DNA from 3 places in the Cupriavidus phytorum genome. Region 3 is predicted to be linked to each of the others. Evidence: predicted binding sites of a transcription regulator. Region 3 holds the regulator's gene; each other region holds the start of a gene.
The links. The regulator HrcA, encoded in region 3, represses chaperone genes, less so after heat shock. The targets are predictions, from matches to a motif close to TTAGCACTCNNNNNNNNNGAGTGCTAA.
Positions count from the first base shown of each region.

Region 1: a site for HrcA is predicted at 2,950-2,976, ahead of groES (co-chaperone GroES). Genes of this name have one in related genera too.
Region 2: a site for HrcA is predicted at 3,576-3,602, ahead of rpoH (RNA polymerase sigma factor RpoH). Genes of this name have one in related genera too.

Region 1 is NZ_QKZN01000003.1:391,548-399,054, forward strand. Features, by position in the region: gene C7416_RS10220 (ABC transporter ATP-binding protein) at 1-489, shown strand, start outside; gene C7416_RS10225 (ABC transporter ATP-binding protein) at 492-1,211, shown strand; gene C7416_RS10230 (nuclear transport factor 2 family protein) at 1,204-1,659, shown strand; gene C7416_RS10235 (YciI family protein) at 1,671-1,976, shown strand; gene ycaC (isochorismate family cysteine hydrolase YcaC) at 2,081-2,707, shown strand; gene groES (co-chaperone GroES) at 3,070-3,360, shown strand; gene groL (chaperonin GroEL) at 3,408-5,051, shown strand; gene C7416_RS10255 (metallophosphoesterase) at 5,169-5,942, opposite strand; gene C7416_RS10260 (type II secretion system F family protein) at 6,154-7,128, opposite strand; gene C7416_RS10265 (type II secretion system F family protein) at 7,203-7,507, opposite strand, start outside.
Region 2 is NZ_QKZN01000003.1:18,708-26,214, reverse strand. Features, by position in the region: gene ntrB (nitrate ABC transporter permease) at 1-547, shown strand, start outside; gene C7416_RS08500 (ABC transporter ATP-binding protein) at 567-1,370, shown strand; gene ybiB (DNA-binding protein YbiB) at 1,455-2,444, shown strand; gene C7416_RS08490 (pirin family protein) at 2,464-3,339, opposite strand; gene rpoH (RNA polymerase sigma factor RpoH) at 3,684-4,613, shown strand; gene C7416_RS08480 (SCO family protein) at 4,728-5,348, opposite strand; gene cyoE (heme o synthase) at 5,467-6,411, opposite strand; gene C7416_RS08470 (COX15/CtaA family protein) at 6,408-7,507, opposite strand, start outside.
Region 3 is NZ_QKZN01000005.1:142,059-149,565, forward strand. Features, by position in the region: gene recN (DNA repair protein RecN) at 1-716, opposite strand, end outside; gene C7416_RS14815 (NAD kinase) at 784-1,701, opposite strand; gene hrcA (heat-inducible transcriptional repressor HrcA) at 1,828-2,862, shown strand; gene hemH (ferrochelatase) at 2,969-4,084, shown strand; gene C7416_RS14830 (RNA-binding S4 domain-containing protein) at 4,081-4,476, shown strand; gene C7416_RS29165 (hypothetical protein) at 4,538-4,711, opposite strand; gene grpE (nucleotide exchange factor GrpE) at 4,987-5,571, shown strand; gene C7416_RS14845 (thioredoxin family protein) at 5,679-6,110, shown strand; gene C7416_RS14850 (phospholipase A) at 6,132-7,427, opposite strand.

The DNA of each region.
Region 1 (7,507 bases), on a different contig from region 3:
GTGTTCGAGCACATGACGGTGCTGGAAAACCTGATGGCCGGCTGCCACAAGGCCACGCGCTCGGGCGTGGTGCATGCGATGCTGCGCTCGCCGCTGTCGCGCCGCGAACTGCAGGCGATGCACGAGGCCGCGCTGGCATGCGCACGGAAGTTCGGCCTGGAAGGCCTGCTGCAGCACCGCGCCGGCGCGCTGCCCGCGGGCCAGCGGCGCATCGTGGAACTGGCGCGCGCCTGCATCGGCGAACCCAGCCTGCTGTTGCTGGATGAACCGTCCTCGGGGCTGAACAGCGAGGAAATCGAATTGCTGCGCGCGTGGATCCTGCGCCTGAACGGCGAAGGCATGACCATCCTGCTGGTGTCGCACGACATGGGGCTGATGACGATCTGCGGCAGCGCCCACGTGCTGTATTACGGGGAAATCATCGCCAGCGGCACGCTGCAAGCCGTGCAGGCCGACCCGCGCGTGCGCGAAGCCTATATGGGAGTCTGACCATGCTGAAAGTGAAAGGCCTGCACGCCGGCTACAGCCCGGTGCCAGTGCTGCATGACATCAACATCGAGGTCGGGCCGGGCGAGGCGGTGGCCGTGGTCGGTGCCAATGGCGCGGGCAAGACGGCGCTGGTGCGCACGCTGTCCGGGCTGGTGCGGCCGATGGCGGGCAGCATCGTCAAGGATGGGGTGGAAATCGGCCACGTGCCGGGGCATCGCCGCTTCGAGCATGGCATTGCCGTGGTGCTGGAGAACCGCAACCTGTTCGGCGAGCTGTCGGTGCGTGACAACCTGCGGCTTGCCGAGCAAGCCGGCAGGCGCGCGCGTGGCGGCGCGATGCGCTTCACGCACGACGAAGTCTGCGAACTGTTCCCGCTGCTGCGCGAGCGCGGCAGCGGCCAGGTTGGCCTGCTCTCGGGCGGGCAGCAGCAGATGGTGGCGATCGCCCGCGCGCTGCTGCTGCAGCCCGACCTGCTGATCATGGACGAGCTGACCACGGGCCTGGCGCCGCGCATTGTCAAGGAAATCCTGGCCGTGCTCAACCGGCTGCGCGAGCGCGGGCTGAGCATCGTGCTGGTGGAACAGAGCGTGGCGATTGCCGCGGAGATGACCGACCGCGCCTACGTGCTTTCGGTGGGACGGGTTATCCACGAAGTGCGGCGCGGAGAGTGGCAGGCGCTGCTGAACGACAAGACGCTGGTGAAGGCGTATCTGCATGGCTGAGGGCACCGACATGGGCAAGACGGACACGACGACCGGAGGGTATATGGAAGATCTCGCTGCGCTCAGGCAGGCGGATGCCGCGCGATACCGCGCAATGCTCGCCGGCGATATCGCGGGGCTGGAAGACCTGCTTGCGGATGAACTCAGCTACACGCACTCCTCGGCGTTGCGCGAAGACAAGCAGGCATACCTGGCATCGCTGCGCAGCGGGCGGGTGCGCTACCTGCGGGCCTCGGTACAGGAGGTGGGGCAGGAAATCTACAACGACATCGCCGTGATGCAGGGCAAGGCCCTGCTGGTTGCCGTGGTCGACGGCGTGGAACGCACGCTGGACAACCGCTTCCTCAGCGTGTGGAAGCGGCGGGAGGGCGCGTGGCAGATGCTGGCGTGGGCCTCGACGCCGATCCCCGCGCCGGCTGCTGCGGCCCCAGGCCAGGCATTTCAATAGGTATATGGGATATGGACTTCATCATTCATTGCCTTGACCACGCCGATGCCTTGCAGCGCCGGCTCGACAGCTACGACGCCCATCGCGCCTACCTGGCAACCGCAGAGGTCCGGTGCGTAATGTGCGGGCCGTTGATGTCCGACGACGGCGCGCGCATGATCGGCAGCTTGTTCCTTGTGCGTGCGCAGGACAAACAGCAGGTCATCGACTTCAACCGGGCCGATCCCTTCCAGCAGGCGGGCGTGTGGAAAGAGATCCATATCCATCCGTTCCTGCTGCGGGTGGACAACCACCCAGGCGCACAGCGCCCGCTTTAGTTCACCGGTAGTGAGCAGGCAGCCGTGCATGGATTGCAGCGCCATGCAGAAGATTTCACCACGCGTGTCCAACCGAACCGGACGCGCATTCACAGGAGCGGAAGATGAGCAAGACCTACAAGCGTTTGGACAAGAGCCAGGCAGCGGTGCTGATGGTGGATCATCAGGCCGGCCTGCTGTCGCTGGTGCGCGACATCGAGCCGGACAAGTTCAAGAACAACGTGCTCGCCATGGCGGATCTGGCCAGGTATTTCGAGCTGCCGACGATCCTGACCACCAGCTTCGAGGACGGACCCAACGGGCCGCTGGTGCCGGAGCTCAAGGCCATGTTCCCCGATGCGCCGTTTATTCCGCGCCCCGGGCAGATCAATGCGTGGGACAACGAGGATTTCGTCAAGGCGGTCAAGGCAACCGGCAAGAAGCAACTGCTGATCGCCGGGGTGGTGACCGAGGTCTGCGTGGCGTTTCCGGCATTGTCGGCGATCGAAGAGGGCTACGATGTGTTCGTGGTGACCGATGCATCCGGGACCTTCAATGAGGTGACGCGGGAATCCGCGTGGCACCGCATGGCCGAGGCCGGCGCCCAGCTGATGACGTGGTTCGGCGTTGCCTGCGAGCTTCATCGCGACTGGCGCAACGACATCGAGGGGCTGGGGACCTTGTTCTCCAACCATATTCCCGACTATCGGAACCTGATTACGGCGTACACCACCGTGAAGGGCGGCAAATAAACATCGCGGCAGCGCGGGGCCACCCGGCACCGCGCTGGCCGTCGGCCTGGCAACCAGGAATATTCTGCAGGCGATGCGGGGCGAGTTCCGATTCGTGCCGCATCGTCGACGTTATCGCGATGATCCAAGGCATCGCTTCCGGCGCAATCCTTAGCCCCGGCTCTCCATGTGCGCTGCGCCCGTCCCCCGGGAAAACCCGCATCCAGCGCCTGTCTTGAAATGCCCCTACCCCGTCCCTATAATTAGCACTCGTCAGGGGTGAGTGCTAACAGCCTCTGCGACACCTGAACATTTCTGACGGCCGTCGCCTCGGTAGCCGGCCGATTTGTGATCAAAAACTCACTTTGTATCTAGGAGTCCGTATGAATCTGCGTCCTCTGCACGACCGCGTGATCGTGAAGCGTCTGGACAACGAAACCAAGACCGCGTCCGGTATCGTGATTCCCGACAACGCTGCCGAGAAGCCCGATCAAGGCGAAGTGCTGGCAATCGGTCCCGGCAAGAAGGATGACAAGGGCAACAACATCGCCCTGGACGTCAAGGTCGGCGATCGCGTGCTGTTCGGCAAGTATGCCGGCCAGGGCGTGAAGGTGGATGGCCAGGAACTGCTGGTCATGCGCGAAGAAGACATCATGGCCGTGGTCAACAAGTAATCCGTTACTTGTAGCCCCACCCGTACAGATTTCAGGAGATTCAGAACATGGCAGCAAAAGACGTAGTGTTCGGCGACGCCGCCCGTGCCAAGATGGTCGAAGGCGTGAACATCCTCGCCAACGCCGTTAAAGTGACGCTGGGCCCGAAGGGCCGCAACGTGGTGCTGGAGCGCAGCTTCGGCGGCCCGACCGTGACCAAGGACGGCGTGTCCGTGGCCAAGGAAATCGAGCTGAAGGACAAGCTGCAGAACATGGGCGCGCAGATGGTCAAGGAAGTGGCTTCCAAGACCAGCGACAACGCCGGTGACGGTACCACCACCGCAACCGTGCTGGCCCAGTCGATCGTGCGCGAAGGCATGAAGTTCGTCGCCGCCGGCATGAACCCGATGGACCTGAAGCGCGGCATCGACAAGGCTGTCGGCGCCGCCGTGGAAGAGCTGAAGAAGATCAGCAAGCCCACCACCACCAGCAAGGAAATCGCCCAGGTTGGCGCGATCTCGGCCAACAGCGACGCCTCGATCGGCGAGCGCATCGCCGAAGCCATGGACAAGGTCGGCAAGGAAGGCGTGATCACCGTCGAAGACGGCAAGTCGCTGGCCGACGAGCTGGAAGTCGTGGAAGGCATGCAGTTCGACCGCGGCTACCTGTCGCCGTACTTCATCAACAACCCGGAAAAGCAGGTTGTTGCCCTGGACAACCCGTTCGTGCTGCTGTTCGACAAGAAGATCAGCAACATCCGCGACCTGCTGCCGGTGCTGGAGCAAGTGGCCAAGGCCGGCCGTCCGCTGCTGATCATCGCTGAAGACGTCGAGGGCGAAGCCCTGGCGACCCTGGTGGTCAACAACATCCGTGGCATCCTGAAGACCGCCGCCGTCAAGGCCCCGGGCTTCGGCGACCGCCGCAAGGCCATGCTGGAAGACATCGCCATCCTGACCGGCGGCACCGTCATCGCCGAGGAAGTCGGCCTGACGCTGGAAAAGGCCACCCTGAACGACCTGGGCCAGGCCAAGCGCATCGAGATCGGCAAGGAAAACACCATCATCATCGATGGCGCCGGTGACGCTGCTGGCATCGAAGGCCGCGTGAAGCAGATCCGCGCCCAGATCGAAGAAGCGACCTCGGACTACGACCGCGAGAAGCTGCAAGAGCGCGTGGCCAAGCTGGCCGGCGGTGTTGCCGTGATCAAGGTTGGCGCTGCCACCGAAGTCGAAATGAAGGAAAAGAAGGCCCGCGTGGAAGACGCCCTGCACGCCACCCGCGCTGCGGTGGAAGAAGGCATCGTCCCCGGCGGTGGTGTGGCCCTGCTGCGCGCCCGCGCTGCGATCTCGGCTCTGCAAGGCGACAACGCCGACCAGAACGCCGGTATCAAGATCGTGCTGCGTGCGATGGAAGAGCCGCTGCGCCAGATCGTGCTGAACGCCGGTGAAGAAGCTTCGGTGGTCGTTGCCAAGGTCATCGAAGGCAAGGGCAACTATGGCTACAACGCCGCTTCGGGCGAGTACGGCGACCTGGTCGAAATGGGCGTGCTGGACCCGACCAAGGTCACCCGCACCGCACTGCAGAACGCCGCTTCGGTGGCTTCGCTGATGCTGACCACCGACTGCGCCGTGGCCGAAACGCCGAAGGAAGAGTCGGCTCCGGCAATGCCGGGCGGCATGGGCGGCATGGGCGGCATGGAAGGCATGATGTAATCCATCCCCCAGCCCACTGCCCGTGAGGGCAGGCTGCGATGAAAAAACCCCCGCGGGCGCGAGTCCGCGGGGGTTTTTGTTTGGAGGGCCGGCGCGGTTGCGCGGGGGGGCGTTGCGTCAGACTTCGACCACGCAGCACCAGTCGAAGGACTTGTTCTCCAGCTCGCCGGTACGGCGGCTGACATAGCCGCGCGGATTGCACACCACGCGCGAGTTGTCGACGCAGTAGTCGAAGCTGGTGTGGGTATGGCCGTGGATCCACAGGTCTGCCTGCGCCACCAGGTCGGGGCGGCGGGACAGGAAGCCGCCGGAGACCAGGTCGTGCGAGAAGCGCGGGTCCAGGCTGCCGAGGTCCGGGCCGTGGTGCGTGACCACGACGGTCTTGCCGGCGTAAGGCAGCGCGAGTTGCGCCTGCAGCCAGTCAGACGCGGCCAGGTGGCGCGCCAGGGCATCCTGTGGCGTGAACTGGCGCATGTGGCCGTCGTCGCCGCGGATCTCGATCAGCCGGTGGTCGTACATCGCTTTCGCGCATGCCTGCATCGCCTCGTCGCGTCGGTCGGTGCCGAACAGCGTGTAGTCGGTCCACCACGTCGTGCCTATGATGCGCGCGCCGTCGAACTCCGCCACCTCGCCATTGAGCAGGCGCACTTGGGGATGCGCTGCCGCGGCCTCGGCCATCTGCTGGTCGACGGTGTCGAAATTGCTCTCGTAGTACTCGTGGTTGCCCGGCACATAGACCACCGGCTGGCTGAACGTGCCGACGGCCCAGTCGATGCCGTCGCGGCCGTTGGCGATGTCGCCGGCCAGTATCACGAGGTCGGCGTCGCATGCCGGTACGGACTGCGGCAGGTTGTGTTCGATGTGGAGGTCGCTCAGGATGCGTAGCTTCATCGGGACTCCAGGCGGGTAGGGCGCGCGCTGGGTGGCCACGGCGCCTGCAGGGGGATTGCCTGCATTCTTCAGAAGCCAGCCCGTCCGGTCAAGCCCCGGTATTCGCCCGGCAAAGCAAAAAAGCCCGGAACCTGGGTTCCGGGCAAGTGACTGTCTTGCCGGCATTGCACCGGGAGACAGCCGGGGGAAACTGTCGCGGTTTCCCGGGGGGTTATCCTCCTTGTCCCGCCATGGTTGGCAGCAGCACGCGATAGATCTGGATGAAGGCCGGCCCGAGCAACACCAGCAGCAAGGACGGGAAGATGGTGAAGATCAGCGGGAACAGCAGCTTCAGCGCAATCTTGGCGGCCTGCTCCTCGGCACGCATGCGGCGCTTGGTGCGCAGCATGTCGGACAGCACGCGCAGCGACTCGCCCAGGCTGGTGCCGAAGCGGTCGGCCTGGACCAGCATCGACGCAAACTTGTCGACGTCCTCGACGCCGGTGCGCAGCGACAGGTTGGTTAGCGCCTTTTCCTTCGAAAAACCCGAGCGCAGTTCCAGCAGCATCAGCTGGAGTTCATCGGCCAGTACCGGGCAGCGCAGGGCCAGCTCGTCGGCCACACGCATCAGCGCCGCGTCCAGGCCGAGGCCGGCTTCGACGCAGACGGTCAGCAGGTCGATCACGTCGGGGAATTCTTCGAAGACGGTGCGCTGGCGCTGGGACACTTTGCGGGCGAGGACTAGATTCGGCAGGTAATAGCCAATCGCGCCCAGCACCGCCAACAGCACGAACATCAGCTGCTGGCTTTGCTGGCCGGGCTGGCTGCTGACGGCCAGCAGTCCAAGCATCGGCAGGCCGACGGCCAGTACCGTCTTGGCGCCGAAGTACAGCGGCGCCGCGCTTGCACTGCGCCAGCCGGCATTCATGAAACGCACGCGCAGCTGTGAATTCTCCCAGCCTTCCTTGGGCAGCGACAGCCGCGATACCGGCTGCGCCCACTTCACCAGCTGTTCGATCAGTGCCTGCTGGCGACCCGAGTCGGGCTGGAATGGCCCGGCCTGGCCGGCGATCTGCTCGGCCCGACCACGCAGCCGGTGGGGCGCAAGTACATAGAGCACGCCGAACACCGTGCCGAACGCGGCCACGAAGATCAGCACGAGCACGATCATCTGGTCGCCCTGGAACCCCTGGAAAATCTCTTGCATGATGGACTCCCGTCAGTATGGCTGTCCAAGCCCTGCTTCTTATGGCACTGCGCCGAGGCAATCGCAATTGGATCTCAGACCCGGATCCGGATGATCTTGCGCATCCACAGCACGCCGAAGCTCATCGACACCAGCGCTCCGCCGATCATGCGCAAGCCCAGCGGATCTTCCCACAGCACATTCATGAAGCCCGGATTGACCACCAGGATCAGGCCGGCGGTGCAGAAGGGCAGCAGTCCCAGCACCCATGCCGACATCTTGCCTTCGGCCGACAGCACACGGATCTTGTCGAACAGCTTCAGGCGTTCGCGCACCATGGTGCCGATCGTGTCGAGGATCTCGGCGAGGTTGCCGCCGCTTTCGCGCTGGATCAGTACCG
Region 2 (7,507 bases), on a different contig from region 3:
CGGCCTGGCCGCGCTGGTCGGCATCCCGGCCGGTTTCGTGATCGGGCGCTTCGCCTTCCTGAACGCCATGACCGCGCCGGTGATCAGCCTGCTGCGGCCGGTGTCGCCGCTGGCATGGCTGCCGATCGGGCTGCTGCTGTTCAAGGCGGCCAATCCGGCCGCGATCTGGGCGATCTTCATCTGCTCGATCTGGCCGATGGTGATCAACACCGCGGTGGGCGTCACGCGCGTGCCGCAGGACTACCTGAACGTGGCGCGCGTGCTCGACCTGTCCGAGTGGAAGGTGTTCACGCGCGTGCTGTTGCCCGCGGTGCTGCCCTACATGCTGACCGGCGTGCGGCTGTCGATCGGCACGGCCTGGCTGGTGATCGTCGCTGCCGAGATGCTGACCGGCGGCACCGGCATCGGCTTCTGGCTGTGGGACGAGTGGAACAACCTGAAGGTCGAGCACATCGTGATCGCGATCTTCGTCATCGGCCTGATCGGCCTGCTGCTGGAACATGCGCTGCTGGCGCTGGCCCGGCGCTTCAGCTACGGCACCCATTGATCCGACCGGGAGAAACGCCATGGACAAGTTCGTCAGCATCGAAAACGTCGGCCAGACCTTCAAGACCCGCAAGGGCCCGTTCGTCGCGCTGCGCGACATCGACCTGCACATCGCCGAGGGCGAGTTCATCACGCTGATCGGCCACTCCGGCTGCGGCAAGTCCACGCTGCTGAACCTGCTGGCGGGGCTGGCCACACCCACCACCGGGGCGCTGATCTGCGCCGGGCGCGAAATCGCCGGACCCGGGCCGGAGCGCGCGGTGGTGTTCCAGAACCATTCGCTGCTGCCCTGGCTGACCTGTTTCGAGAACGTCTACCTGGGTGTGGAGCGTGTGTTCGCGGCCAGCGAGGACAAGGCGCAGCTCCGGGCGCGCACGCACGACACGCTGGCGCTGGTGGGCCTGAGCCACGCCGAAGGCAAGTATCCACACGAAATCTCCGGCGGCATGAAGCAGCGCGTGGGCATTGCCCGCGCGCTGGCGATGGCGCCCAAGGTGCTGCTGATGGACGAGCCCTTCGGCGCGCTCGATGCACTCACGCGCGCGCACCTACAGGACGAGCTGATCAAGATCGTGGCAGCCACGCGCAGCACCGTGGTGATGGTGACGCACGATGTCGACGAGGCCGTGCTGCTGGCCGACCGCATCGTGATGATGACCAACGGCCCGGCCGCCACCATCGGCGAGATCCTGGCGGTGGACCTGCCGCGCCCGCGCGACCGCGTGGCGCTGGCGGATGACCCGACCTACCACCGCTGCCGCACCGCGGTGCTGGACTTCCTCTACCGCAAGCAGCGCAATCCGGCGCTGCAGGAAGCGGCGTAGCGGTGTAGCGGCGCGCCAGGCGGCCATGGGCGCGGCCGCCGCGCTCCGCTATCATGAACCCAGAACACACTACCCCACGCCGCCATGACCACCACCGCCCCATTTCCCGCCGCCCGCTATATCAAGGAGATCGGCCGCGGCGTCAACGGCGCGCGCGCGCTGCCGCGCGAGGACGCGCAGGCCCTGTTCGACGCCATGCTGGCCGGGCGCGTGTCCGACCTCGAACTCGGCGCCATCCTGATGGCGTATCGCATCAAGGGCGAGGCGCCGCACGAGCTGGCCGGCATGCTCGAGGCCGCCCATGCGCACTGCCAGCCGCTGCCGGCGCCGCAGGACCGGCAGGTGGTGGTGATTCCCAGCTACAACGGCGCGCGCAAGCAGCCCAACCTGGTGCCCCTGCTGGCGCTGCTGCTTGCCCGCGAAGGCGTCCCCGTACTGGTGCACGGCACACGCGAGTTCGAGGGGCGCGTGACCAGCATGGCGCTGTTCGAGGCGCTGGGCGTACCCCTGTGCGCGAGCACCGACGAGGCGTCGGCAAGGCTGCGGGATGGCGATGCCAATGGCCCGCTGGCGGTACTGCCGGTGGACGTGCTGTCGCCCGGGCTGTCGCGGCTGCTGGAGCGGCGCACCGTGATCGGCCTGCGCAATTCGTCGCATACGGTCGCCAAGATGCTGCAGCCGGTGGGCGAGCACACACCCGCCGAAGGCCTGCGGCTGTACAGCTACACGCACCCCGAATACCGCGAGACGCTGACCGACTACTTCTCGCACGAGCCCGCCAACGTGCTGCTGGCACGCGGCACCGAGGGCGAGGTGGTGGCCGATGCCCGGCGCACGGGCCGCATCGACTGGCTGCATGAAGGCCACCAGCAGACGCTGGTGGGTCAGGCCGGGGGCTCGATCGGCGAGGTGCCGGAACTGCCGCCGGGCAGCGATGCGGGCCTGACCGTGGCCTGGATCCGGCGCGTGCTCGACGGCGCAGTGCCGGTGCCGGCGCCCATCACCATCCAGATCGAGGCCATCCGCGAGTGCCTGCGCCAGGGCACGCGCGTGACCTGGGCCAGCCCGGTCTGAGCCGGCCCCGGCACAACCGTCAGGGCTTGCGCGGGGGCAGCGGAATGCGCTCGGTCTCGCCCGGCACGTGCGGGAACTGGTCGTCCTCCCAGCGCTGGGCCGCGGCCTCGATCGCCACCTTGCTGCTGGCGACGAAATTCCAGTAGATAAAGCGGTGCCCGTCGGTCGGGTCGCCGCCCAGCAGCATCACCCGCGACGGCGCCGTGGCAGTGAGCGTCGCCGGCTGGCCCGGCGTCAGCACCACCATGTGTTCCGCCGGCAGCGGTTCGCCGTCGAGCGAGACCGCGCCGTCGACCGGATAGATGCCGCGCTCGGCGTGGTCGGCGGGAATCTCCACGCTGGCGCCCGCGTCCAGCTCGATCGCCACGTACAGCGTGCGACTGAACACCTTGACCGGCGAGGTCTGGCCGAACGCATCGCCGGCAATCACCACCATGCGCAGGCCGGGCCGCTCGATACGCGGCAGCGTCGCGGCGGGATGGTGGAAGAACGACGGCTCGGCGCCCTCATGCTGCTGCGGCAGTGCCACCCAGGTCTGGATGCCATGCAGGCGCGCGCCCTCCGGGCGCACATGCTCGGGTGAGCGCTCCGAATGCACGATGCCGTGGCCGGCGGTCATCCAGTTGACGTCGCCGGGGCGAATCGCCTGGTCGCTGCCGAGGCTGTCGCGATGGATGATCTCGCCCTCGAACAGGTAGGTGACGGTAGCCAGCCCGATATGGGGATGCGGACGCACATCGGCGCCCTGGCCCGGCGGCAGCTGCACCGGTCCCATATGGTCGAAGAAGATGAACGGTCCCACGGTCTGGGTTGCCGCGGCCGGCAGCAGCCGACGCACGGTGAAATCGCCCAGGTCGCGCACATGCGGCTTGAGCAAGTGTTCGATAGCAGACATAACTCCTCCGATCCGATAAGAGAGGCTCGCAAGCATGCCAGTGCGCCGCTCGCCGGTCGAGTGTAGCCGGTGGTGGAACAGAGCATTGCAACGGCAGGCAGAACCCCCTTGCCACGCTGCGCTCTAACTACCAGTGCGCGATGACAGCGGTATCGTTGCCGTCTCATTACGATCTTCCCGACTATCCAAACACGAAAGGTGATATCCGGGAACTATCAGAACCATCGGAACTCCAATTAGCACTCACCCGGCCAGAGTGCTAAGATGTGTTGCAGTGCCGCCGATCCCCCGAGGGGCCGCGGCGCACCGGCAACCAAACCGCCGGACGCGAAAGGAGCCATTGAGTGAACGCAGTCTTGTCTGCCGACCAAACCCTGACGAACAACCGTCTGCCGACGGTGCCCCGGAACACGGGCAGCTTTGCGCTGACCTTTCCGGCGACCGTGGGCAACCTCGACAGCTATATCCAGGCTGTCCACCGGATTCCGCTGCTGACCGCAGAGGAAGAGCAACGCCTTGCGCGCGAACTGCGCGACCACGATTCCGTCGACGCGGCGCGCCGCCTGGTGATGTCGCACCTGCGGCTGGTGGTGTCGATCGCCCGCCAGTACCTCGGCTACGGCCTGCCCCACGCCGACCTGATCCAGGAAGGCAATATCGGCCTGATGAAGGCGGTGAAGCGTTTCGACCCGGACCAGGGCGTGCGCCTGGTGTCGTACGCGATGCACTGGATCAAGGCTGAAATCCATGAATACGTGCTGAAGAACTGGCGCATGGTCAAGGTGGCCACCACCAAGGCCCAGCGCAAGCTGTTCTTCAACCTGCGCAGCCACAAGCAGGGCGGCCACACCTTCACGCCGGAACAGGTCGAGGCCGTCGCGCGCGAGCTGAACGTCAAGCCCGAAGAAGTGATGGAGATGGAAACCCGCCTGTCGGGCGGCGACCTGGCGCTCGAAGGGCAGGTAGACGACGGCGAAGAGGAATTCGCCCCCATCGCCTACCTGGCCGACAACCACAACGAGCCGACCCGCGTGATGGAAGCCAAGCGCCACGACCGCATGCAGGTCGAGGGGCTGGAAGAAGCGCTGGGCAAGCTCGACGAACGCAGCCGCCGCATCATCGAGGCGCGCTGGCTCAACGTCGAGGACGACGGCTCGGGCGGCGCCACGCTGCATGAGCTGGCCGACGAGTTCGGCGTGTCGGCCGAGCGCATCCGCCAGATCGAGGCGGCGGCGATGAAGAAGATGAAGGGCGCGCTGCAGGCCTTTGCCTGATCCCACCGCAACCATGCAAAAGGCCGGTCCATGGACCGGCCTTTTTTGTTGCCCGCGGAGCGTTGGTGCGACCGCTGGTGCGACGTTATGCCGCACCCTTTCGCCCCCGCTGCGTCAGGACAACAGCTGTTTCAGGTCGTGCGCAATGGGTTCCGGCCCCTGGCCGTGGCGGATGAACAGCCGCAGCTTGCCCTGCGGATCGAACACATAGCTGCCGGCCGAGTGATCCACGGTGTAGTTGTTGGGTGAGCTGCCCGGCACCTTGGCGTAGAACACCTTGAAGTCCTTGGCCAGCTTCTGCAGCGCGGCCTCGTCGGCCGGGCGCAGCCCGACGAAGCGCGGATCGAAGGCGGGCACGTACTGCGCCAGCAGCGCCTGCGTATCGCGTTCCGGGTCGACCGTGACGAACAGCACCTGCACGCGGTCCGCATCCGGTCCCAGCTGCTCCACGACCGCCTTCAGTTCGGCCATGGTGGTAGGGCAGACGTCCGGGCAGTGGGTGTAGCCGAAGAACATCACCACCGCCTTGCCCTTGTAGTCGGCCAGGGTGCGCACCTTGCCGGTGTGGTCGGTCAGCGAGAAGTCCTTGCCGAAGTCGGCAGCGCCGGTGATATCGACATTGCGGAACGACGCCTTCTGCTGTCCGCAGGCGGCAACGGCCAGGGCCAGCGCGGCCAGCAGGGAAAAGCGGCGGAAGGCGGCGAACAGGCCGGAAGCGGAGCTGAGGCGTGGCATGCGGGGGACGGGTCAGGGATGAGAAGGAAACAGCATGCAGTATCGCCGATCATGCTGCCGGGCTCGCGCCGGCGCGGCAAGATGCCGCAGCCGGGGCCGGGGCATGCCCCGGTGCAGGTCAGACCTGCGGCACGAACTTGAAGTAGTGGTCGATCAGCAGCGCGGCAAACAGCAGCGACAGGTACAGGATCGAGAAGCGGAAGGTGCGCTGCGCCAGTTCGTCCGAATAGTTGCGGTACAGCTTCCAGGCATAGGCCAGGAAGCCCGCGCCCAGCGCCAGCGCGGCGGCCAGGTAGATGTAGCCGCTCATGCCGTAGACGAAGGGCAGCAGCGTCGCCGCGATCATCACCAGCGTGTACAGCAGGATATGCAGCAGCGTGTAGCGCTCGCCGTGCGTGACCGGCAGCATCGGCAGCCCGGACTTGGCGTAATCGGCGCGGCGGTACAGCGCCAGCGCCCAGAAGTGCGGCGGGGTCCAGGTGAAGATGATCAGCACCAGGAACCACGCCTCGGCCGGCACCTCGCCCGCGACCGCGGCCCAGCCGAGCGCCGGCGGCATCGCGCCGGACAGGCCGCCGATGACGATGTTCTGCGGCGTGGCCGGCTTGAGCAGGATGGTGTAAACAACCGCGTAGCCCAGGAAGGTGGCAAAGGTCAGCCACATGGTCAGGTCGTTGGCGTAGACGTGCAGCAGCCACATGCCCGCGCCGCCCAGGATGGCGGAGAACACCAGCGTCTGGCGCGTGGTGATCTCGCCGGTGGCGGACGGGCGCCAGGCGGTGCGGCGCATCAGCGCATCGATCTTCTGCTCGACCAGGCAATTGATGGCGAAAGCCGCGCCGGCTAGCAGCCAGATGCCGGCCGCGCCGCCGATCAGCACCGGCCACGGCACCATGCCGGGCGTGGCCAGGAACATGCCGATGATGGCGCAGAACACGGCCAGCTGCGTCACGCGCGGCTTGGTCAGGGCGGCATATTGCCGGGCCAGGTGCCGCATGCGGCTCAACTTGCCCAGGGAATGGGGATGGGTAGCGGTAACCACGGAAGGAGTCTTGTCTTTCATGTGGCGCGGGCGGCAGTCGGCACGGCAGCGGGGGCGCCGGCGGCCCGGGTCGTCAGCCCGATATTGTAGTGGAGACGGACCAGCAGCAGCAGCAGCACCGCGGCGCCGCCGTTGTGCGCGACCGCCGCCACCAGCGGCCAGTCGAACACGATATTCGACAGCCCGGTGGCCAGTTGCAGCACCAGCGTCGCAAGCAGCCAGCCAGCGGCGCGGCTGAGCCCTTCGAGCCGGCGCGCACGCAGGCCGAACCATGCCAGGTAGCCCAGCACGATCACGGCAAAGCCGCGATGGACCCAGTGGATCGCCACCAGCGCCGCGTGCGGGATGTAGTCGCCGTCCGCGGTCATGCCCAGCTGGCGCCACAGCGTGAAGCCATGGCGGAAGTCCATCTCGGGCACCAGCTGGCCGTTGCACAGCGGGAAGTCGGTGCAGGCCAGCACCGCGTAGTTGGTGCTGACCCAGCCGCCCAGGAAGATCTGGATCACCAGCAGCAGCAGGCCGATGCGCACCGGCCAGCGCAGCCGCGCCGCCTGCGGCGCGACCGGGTGCGGCGGGTCGTTGCGCGAGCCCAGCTGGATCAGCACCGCCAGCAGCGCCATGCCCAGCATCAGGTGCGTGACGACGATGATCGGCTGCAGCTTCAGCGTCACGGTGAAGGCGCCGAAGGCGCCCTGCACGCACACCAGCAGCAGCACGCCGGTGGCGAACCACGGCGACTGCTTCAGCTCGCGCCGCTTGACCCACGCCAGCACCATCAGCGTGATGATCAGCACGCCGACGGCCATGGCGAAGTAGCGGTGGATCATCTCGATCCAGGCCTTGGCCAGCGTCACCGGGCCGCTGGGCATCGCGGTCTCGGCCGCGCGGATCGGCTCCATCGCCGCGTGCGGGTTGGAATGCCCGTAGCAGCCCGGCCAGTCCGGGCAACCCAGCCCGGAGTCGGTCAGCCGCGTGAAGCTGCCGAACATGATCAGGTCCAGCGTCAGGAACGCCGTGATCCAGGCAAGCTTGCGGTACTTGTTGCGATCGCCCTTCACCATCACGTAGGACAGCGGGAACAGCGCGATCAGGACGCCGATGATGGCCAGTTGCAGCA
Region 3 (7,507 bases):
TCGGACAGCGCGTCGAGCGCGGCGCGGCTGCCGTCGATCAGGCCGGCGGCGTGCGAGAGCCGGTTGTACTCCGACTGGATCTCGTCCCATTCGCCCGGCTGCGGGTTGAGCTTGTCCAGCTCGCCGACCTGCCATTCGAGCCGCTCGCGCTCGAGCTGCATCTCGCGCGACTGGTGCTCGACCGCTTCGCGCTGGCGCACGCAGGCACGCCAGGCACGCCAGGCCTCGGCCACCGCGGCGGCCTGCTGGGTCAGGCCGGCGTGGGCGTCGAACAGCAGCCGCTGCGCATCCGGGCGCAGCAGTTGCTGGTGCGCATGCTGGCCATGGATATCGACCAGCTGGTCGCCGACTTCGCGCAACTGCGCCAGGGTGGCGGCGGCGCCGTTGATAAAGGCCTTGCTGCGGCCGCCGGCATCGACCGTACGACGCAGCAGCACGGTCGGCACGCCGCCGTCTTCTTCGCTGTTGAGCTCGCGCTCGGCCAGCCACGCATCGAGCGCGGGATGGGTCGAGAAGGTGGCGCTGACGCTGGCGCGCGGCGCGCCTTCGCGCACCACGCCGGCATCGGCGCGCTCGCCCAGCACCAGCGCCAGGGCATCGATCAGGATCGACTTGCCGGCGCCGGTCTCGCCGGTGAACACGGTAAAGCCGGAGGCGAAGTCCAGGTCGAGGGAGTCGACGATGACGAAATCACGGATGGACAGGCTGCGCAGCATCGTGGCGGAGAAGGGTGGTCGGTCCGATGAAGGGTCGGGCTCGGGCTGAGGGGCGGCTGGATGGCGCTCAGAGGCGATTGTCTTCGGACGGGTATTCGTGCCAGTGCAGCTTCTTGCGCAGCGTGGCGTAGTAGTTGTAGCCCACCGGGTGCAGCAGGTTGATGGTCTTTTGCGAGCGCCGCACCACGATGCGGTCGCCAGGCAGCAGCGAGGTCAGCGACTGCATGTCGAAGTTGACGCTGGCGTCGCGCGCGCTCGCCACCTCGATCGTGACCTCGGCGTCGTGCGGCAGCACGATCGGCCGGTTCGACAGCGCGTGCGGGGCGATCGGCACCAGCACCACGCCCGACAGCGTGGGATGCAGGATCGGGCCACCGGCCGACAGCGCGTAGGCAGTGGAGCCAGTGGCGGTCGACACGATCAGGCCGTCGGAACGCTGGTTGTACATGAAGTGCCCGTCGACCGAAACCGCCAGCTCGACCATGCCGGAGATGCCGGAGCGGTTCACCACCACATCGTTCAGCGCCAGCGCCGAGAAGATGTCCATGTCGTCGCGCACCACGCGCGAGGCCAGCAGCAGCCGGGTCTCGGACTCGTAGCGGCCGTCGAGCATGTCGGGCAGCACGGTGTGCGCGTCTTCCAGCGCAATATCGGTCATGAAGCCGAGCCGCCCGTGGTTCACGCCGATCAGGGGCACGTCATAGCCGGCCAGCTGGCGCGCGATGCCCAGCAGCGTGCCGTCGCCGCCCAGCACCACGGCGACGTCGGCCTGCGTGCCGATCTCCTCGGCGGACAGGGCGGGGTAGGCGGTCAGCCCGGTGGCCAGCGCGGTCTCGCGCTCGAACACCACATCCTGGCCGTTGCGCAGGATATAGGAGGCGATCTCTTCCAGCGGCCCTTCGATGCCGGCGGTGGAGTACCTGCCCACCAGGGCGACGGTCTTGAATGGAGTGCGCACGGCGCTGGCTTTGGCTGGGGCGGACATGCCGGGATTAGACCATACCGCCGTGACGGTTGTCAGCAGGCGCCGGCGGCCCATCCGGCGGCCCGTCCTGCGGCACATCGGGCCGGTCCGCCAGAAGGTCCAAAACTTGCGTAAAATCGGGGCATCATGGATGAACGTTCCAAAACGCTGCTCAAGACCCTGATCGAGCGCTACATTGCCGAAGGCCAGCCGGTCGGTTCCCGCACCCTGTCGAAGTACTCGGGGCTGGACCTGTCGCCGGCGACGATACGCAATGTGATGTCCGATCTCGAGGAAATGGGTTTTATCGCCAGCCCGCACACGTCGGCCGGGCGCATCCCGACGCCGCGTGGCTACCGGCTGTTCGTCGACTCGATGCTGACCGCCAAGCCGCTCGAGCGCAACGCCGACCTGGCCGAACTGACCGGGCAGATCCAGGACCAGCTCGGCGGCCAGCAGCTGGGGCCGCAGCGCATGATCACCGCGGCGGCGCGCACGCTGTCGAACCTGTCGCACTTTGCCGGCGTGGTGATGACGCCGCGCCGCGCGCAGGCGTTCCGCCAGATCGAGTTCATGCGGCTGTCGGACAAGCGCATCCTGCTGATCATCGTCAGCCCCGAGGGCGACGTGCAGAACCGCATCATCCAGACCGAGCTCCCATACACGCCGGCGCAGCTGATCGAGGCCGCCAATTTCTTCAACTCGCACTATGCCGGCATGAGCTTCGACACCGTGCGCAGCCACCTGCGGCTCGAGTTGCAGGACCTGCGCCGCGACATGTCGCAGCTGATGCAGGCCGCGGTCGAGGCCGGCAGCGTTGCCGAGGACGAGGACGACGACCACGTCTACATCAGCGGCGAGCGCAAGCTGCTCGAAGTCGACGACCTGGCCTCGAGCATGGACAAGCTGCGGCGCCTGTTCGACGTGTTCGAGCACAAGACCAGCTTGCTGCAACTGCTGGACGTGTCCAGCCATGCGCAGGGCGTGCAGATCTTCATCGGCGGCGAAAGCCAACTGGTGCCGATCGAAGACATGGCGGTCATCACCGCGCCGTACGAGGTCGACGGGCAGATCGTCGGCACGCTGGGGGTGATCGGCCCCACGCGCATGGCCTACGAGCGTGTGATCCCGATCGTCGACATTACCGCGCGGTTGCTGTCGAGCGCGCTGAGCCAGAACTAGTGGTCCGGCGTTCCGGTCTGACCGGCGGCTCCATTCCCGCCGCGCGGGCCCGGCGCCGCGGCGCCGCGCCCGTCCCATCCCGGCATCGCGCCAATCCGGAAGCGACATGACGTTTTCTCCCGAACCGGCCTACCAGCACGGCCAGGCGCCGCGCACGGCGATCCTGCTGGTCAACCTGGGCACTCCCGATGCCCCCACGCCCAAGGCGGTGGGGCGCTACCTGAAGCAATTCCTGTCCGATCCGCGCGTGGTCGAGATCCCGCGCGCGGCGTGGCTGCCGTTGCTGTACGGCGTGATCCTGCCGCTGCGCTCGCGCGCGTCGGCGCTCAAGTACGAATCGATCTGGCTGCGCGAGGCCCATATGACGGGCTCGCCGCTGCTGGTCTACAGCGAGCGCCAGGCGCACGCGCTGCAGCGGCTGCTGCACCATAACGGGCACGACGTGACGGTGGCGTGCGCGATGCGCTACGGCAACCCGTCGATCGCCTCGGTGATGGAAGCGCTGCGCCGCCAGGGCTGCGAGCAGGTGCTGGTGCTGCCGATGTATCCGCAATATTCGGGCACTACCACGGCGACCGCCTTCGACGAGGTGTTCCGCGTGCTGGGTCAGTGGCGCAACCAGCCGGAGCTGCGGCTGGTCAAGCATTTCCATGACCATCCCGCGTATATCTCGGCGTTGCAGCAGCAGGTCGCTGCCTACTGGAGCCGGCACGGCATGCCGGATTTCGCCCAGGGCGACAAGCTGATCCTGTCGTTCCACGGCGTGCCGCGGCGCACGCTGGAACTGGGCGATCCCTACCACTGCGAGTGCCTGAAGACCGGGCGCCTGCTGGGCGAGGCGCTGGGCCTGCAGCCGGGGCAGTACCAGGTGACGTTCCAGTCGCGCTTCGGCAAGGCCGAATGGCTGCAGCCCTATACCGCGCCGACGCTGGCGGAACTGGGCAAGGTCGGTGCCGGACGGGTGGACGTGTTCTGCCCGGGCTTTCCGGCGGACTGCATCGAAACGCTGGAAGAAATCGCCATGGAAGGCCAGACTGAGTTCAAGGTCGCGGGCGGCAAGGACTTCCATTTCATTCCATGCATGAACGATGCCGCGCCGTGGGTCGCGGCGATGGCGGAGATCGCGCTGCAGCACCTGCAGGGCTGGCCGCTCGCCACGCCGCATGCGCATGAACTGGAAGCGCGGCGCACGCGTGCGCAGGCGCGGGGAGCGGCGGCATGAATGTGGATTTCGAGGCGGATGCGCGCCAGCGCATCGACAAATGGCTGTGGTGTGCGCGTTTCTTCAAGACGCGCTCGCTCGCGGCCGAAGCGGTGGAGCGCGGCAAGGTCACGGTCAACGGCCAGCTGTGCAAGAACTCGCGCGAGGTCAAGCCCGGCGACAAGGTTGCGCTGGAAGCACACCAGCAGCGCTGGGAGCTGGAAGTGAAGGGCATCGCCGCGGCGCGCGGCCCGGCGCCGGTGGCGCAGACGCTCTACCAGGAAAGCGCCGAGAGCCAGTCGCGCCGCGCCGCCGATGCCGAGCGCCGGCGCCTGCAGCCAGAGCCGTCCGCGCAGATCCAGGGGCGCCCGACCAAGCGCGACCGCCGCCGCATCGACGACTTCAACGGCTGAATGGCAGCGCGGCGGCACCGTTGCCGGTGCCGCCGCGCGTTGGATCGCCAAGTGGGGCAGCTTATTCCTGCGCGACCTCCTGGCTGACGAAGGGAACGATGTAGTGCTTGAACACCGCCTTGCCGCTGCCATACTCCGTATCGCGCGGGGTGAAGGCGCCGGACAGGCAGATAAAGGCGGTCATGACCGCCAGTGCGGCCACGAGGCACAGCGTCACGACTGGGAGCTTATGCATGGCCAACCTTTCGGAAGCGGCACAAAAATGAACCATCTCCTGGGCCCTCGACATTTTTGTCATTTTTCTTACTAAGAATCTTAGTGAGGGCATTGGCGCAAAGCAATAAGGCGTCGATTGCAACGGGCCGGGCTTTGTAACCGTGTGTTTCGGCGTCGCGCCGGCGCCACTCTTGAAATGCGGCGAGCTGCCACCACCTGCATCGGGCACACGCCGATTTACCACCCGCGGCCAGCCCCACGGCGGGCCGCGACACTGCATTGATACGGATCGACATGGAAGACCAGAAGCAGACGCCATCCAACCAGACTGCGACGCCTGCGGGCGATGAGGCGGCCAACGCCACCAACGCCGCCACCGCCAGCCCGGAGACCGGCGCGCCCGACACTGCGGCTACCGCCGCGGACGACGTGGCGGCCCAGCTGGCCGCCCTGGAAGCCAAGGCCAGCGAGCATTACGACCTGTACATGCGGGCCGTGGCCGAAGGCGAGAATATCCGCCGCCGGGCCCAGGAAGATGTCGCCAAGGCGCACAAGTTCGCCATCGAGAACTTTGCCGACAACCTGCTGCCGGTCATGGACAGCCTGCAGGCCGCGCTGGCCGACGGCTCCGGCGATATCGCCAAGCTGCGCGAAGGTGTGGAGCTGACCGCGCGCCAGCTGGCCGCCGCCTTCGAGCGCGGCAAGATCGTCGAGCTCAACCCGGTAGGCGAGAAGTTCGACCCGCATCGCCACCAGGCCATCTCGATGGTGCCGGCGGAGCAGGAGCCCAACACCGTGGTGACCGTGCTCCAGCGCGGCTACACCATTGCCGACCGCGTGCTGCGTCCGGCGCTGGTCACGGTGGCCGCGCCGAAGTAAGCCGCGCCACTGCCGTCCCGTCACGGCCCGACGCCCGGTGCCTGCCGGCCCGGGCGTTCGTCATTGGCGGCGTGCCTCGTCCGGGCGAACCGCATCAGGAGCGAACCATGAGCACCGAACCGCAAGCCGGCGCGCCGGATCCGTCCGCGGCCCCGCATCTGGATCACCGCGCCTTTGACGCCTTTGCCATGCGCGAGGTCGACGACGCCACCATCGACGGCGCCATTGCCGCCGCCGGCGACGCGCTGGTGTGCGTGTTCTTCTGGGGCGTGGACTGCTTCAACTGCGAAATGGCCAAGAAGGCGATGCTGGCCAATCCCGGGCCGGTGCGCGCGCTGGACTTGCACTGGCTGCACGCCAACGTCTATGCGCACCCTGAGTTGGGGCGGCGCTTCGGCCTGCACGGCATCCCGGTTTTCATGTTCTTCCATAACGGCAAGAAGCTGGGCCGGGCCACCGGCTGGCACGGCCACGGGCAGTTTGCCGCGGCCGTGGCCAATGCGCGCCTGAAGGCCAGCGGCAAGCCGCTGGCGGGCTAGCGCGCCCCGCGCCTGCGCGCATCAGCGCGTCAGCGCATAGCCGATGCGGAACTGCCAGGGCAGCTTGTGGTTGTAGTCGAGCAGGCTTTCGCCATAGCCGACGAAATATCCCGCCATCAGGTACCCGGCCGTGCCGGGGATCAGCCGCGCCATCGGGTAGGTCAGCTGCGCGTCGACACTGCCGTACCACTTGCGCGTGCCCTTGCGCAGCGTCGCCGAGAACTCCCATGAATCCGGCCGCCCATAGGCGATGCCCAGGTCCATGAAGCCGCGGTAGTGGGCGATGTCCGGGTTGTCGGCCTTTTCCACATAGGCGTACAGCTTGGGCGCGACGCGCCAGTGCCAGTCGTTCTGGTCGCCGAAATAGAAGGTCGGCTTGACGAATACCGTATTGATGCTGCGCGATTCCACGCCGTTGCGGCCGTTGGATTCATGCTCCAGGCCGGTGGCCAGCGACATCCGGCTGATCACGCTGTTGCGCACGCCGGTATCCGACAGGTAGTAGAACAGGCTGGGCCGGTAGTTGGTGTCGCGGAACGGCGCCGAATCTTCGTTCAGGTCCCACAGCGAGAACTGGGTGTAGCTGAAGTAGAGGTTGTCGAACAGGCGCTTCGACGCAGGATCCTCGCCCTCGAAGATGCGGTACTTGAAGCTGAACTGGAATTTTGCGTTGGCGCCACCGTGCGCGCCGACCATGAAGTACATCGGGTCGTGGAACGACAGCCGGGCGCTGTCGCGCAGGTCGGCCGGGGCGGGGGCCGTGGCCGCGGCCGTGGTGATCCCCGTCACCGGGACGGGCGCGCTGTCGGCGACTTCAGGGCTGTCCACCGTGGCCGGCGCCTGGCTGGCCACCGGCGGCGTCGAAGTGGCTGCCTCGCCCGGCTGCGGCAGCCGGTTCAGCGTGACCAGCACCGGCGCGGCGTCGATGCCGGTGGCATCGAGCCGCACCTGGCCGCGCAGCACCGGGGGCAGCGTCACGGTGTAGCGGATGGCGCGATGCTCGCCACGGCGCAGGTTGACCACGGCGGGGCCTGAGACTTCGCGCCACAGCACCAGCCGCACCGGCGCCTGCATCTCGCCGGAGGCGGTCACTTCGAGCGTGTCGGGAATACGGTAGCGGCGCGTGGCAGTGTCGGCCGACACCACCAGGGTCAGCGTCAGCGGCTGGTTGCCGTCGATCACGCGCGGCGGCTGCAGCAGCGCCACGCCGGCATGGCCGGTCAGCGGCCAGGCCAGCATCAGCGACAGGCAGAGCGGGGCGACGGCACGGCTGACTGGCGCCAGGCGCTGCCGAGTGAAAAAAGCAGTAGGGGGCATGAAGAAGCGCGACGTTGCCGGGTGATGGCAACGTAACTAGGGGAAAACACGGAGCCCAAAGCCTATCACGCATGCCCGCA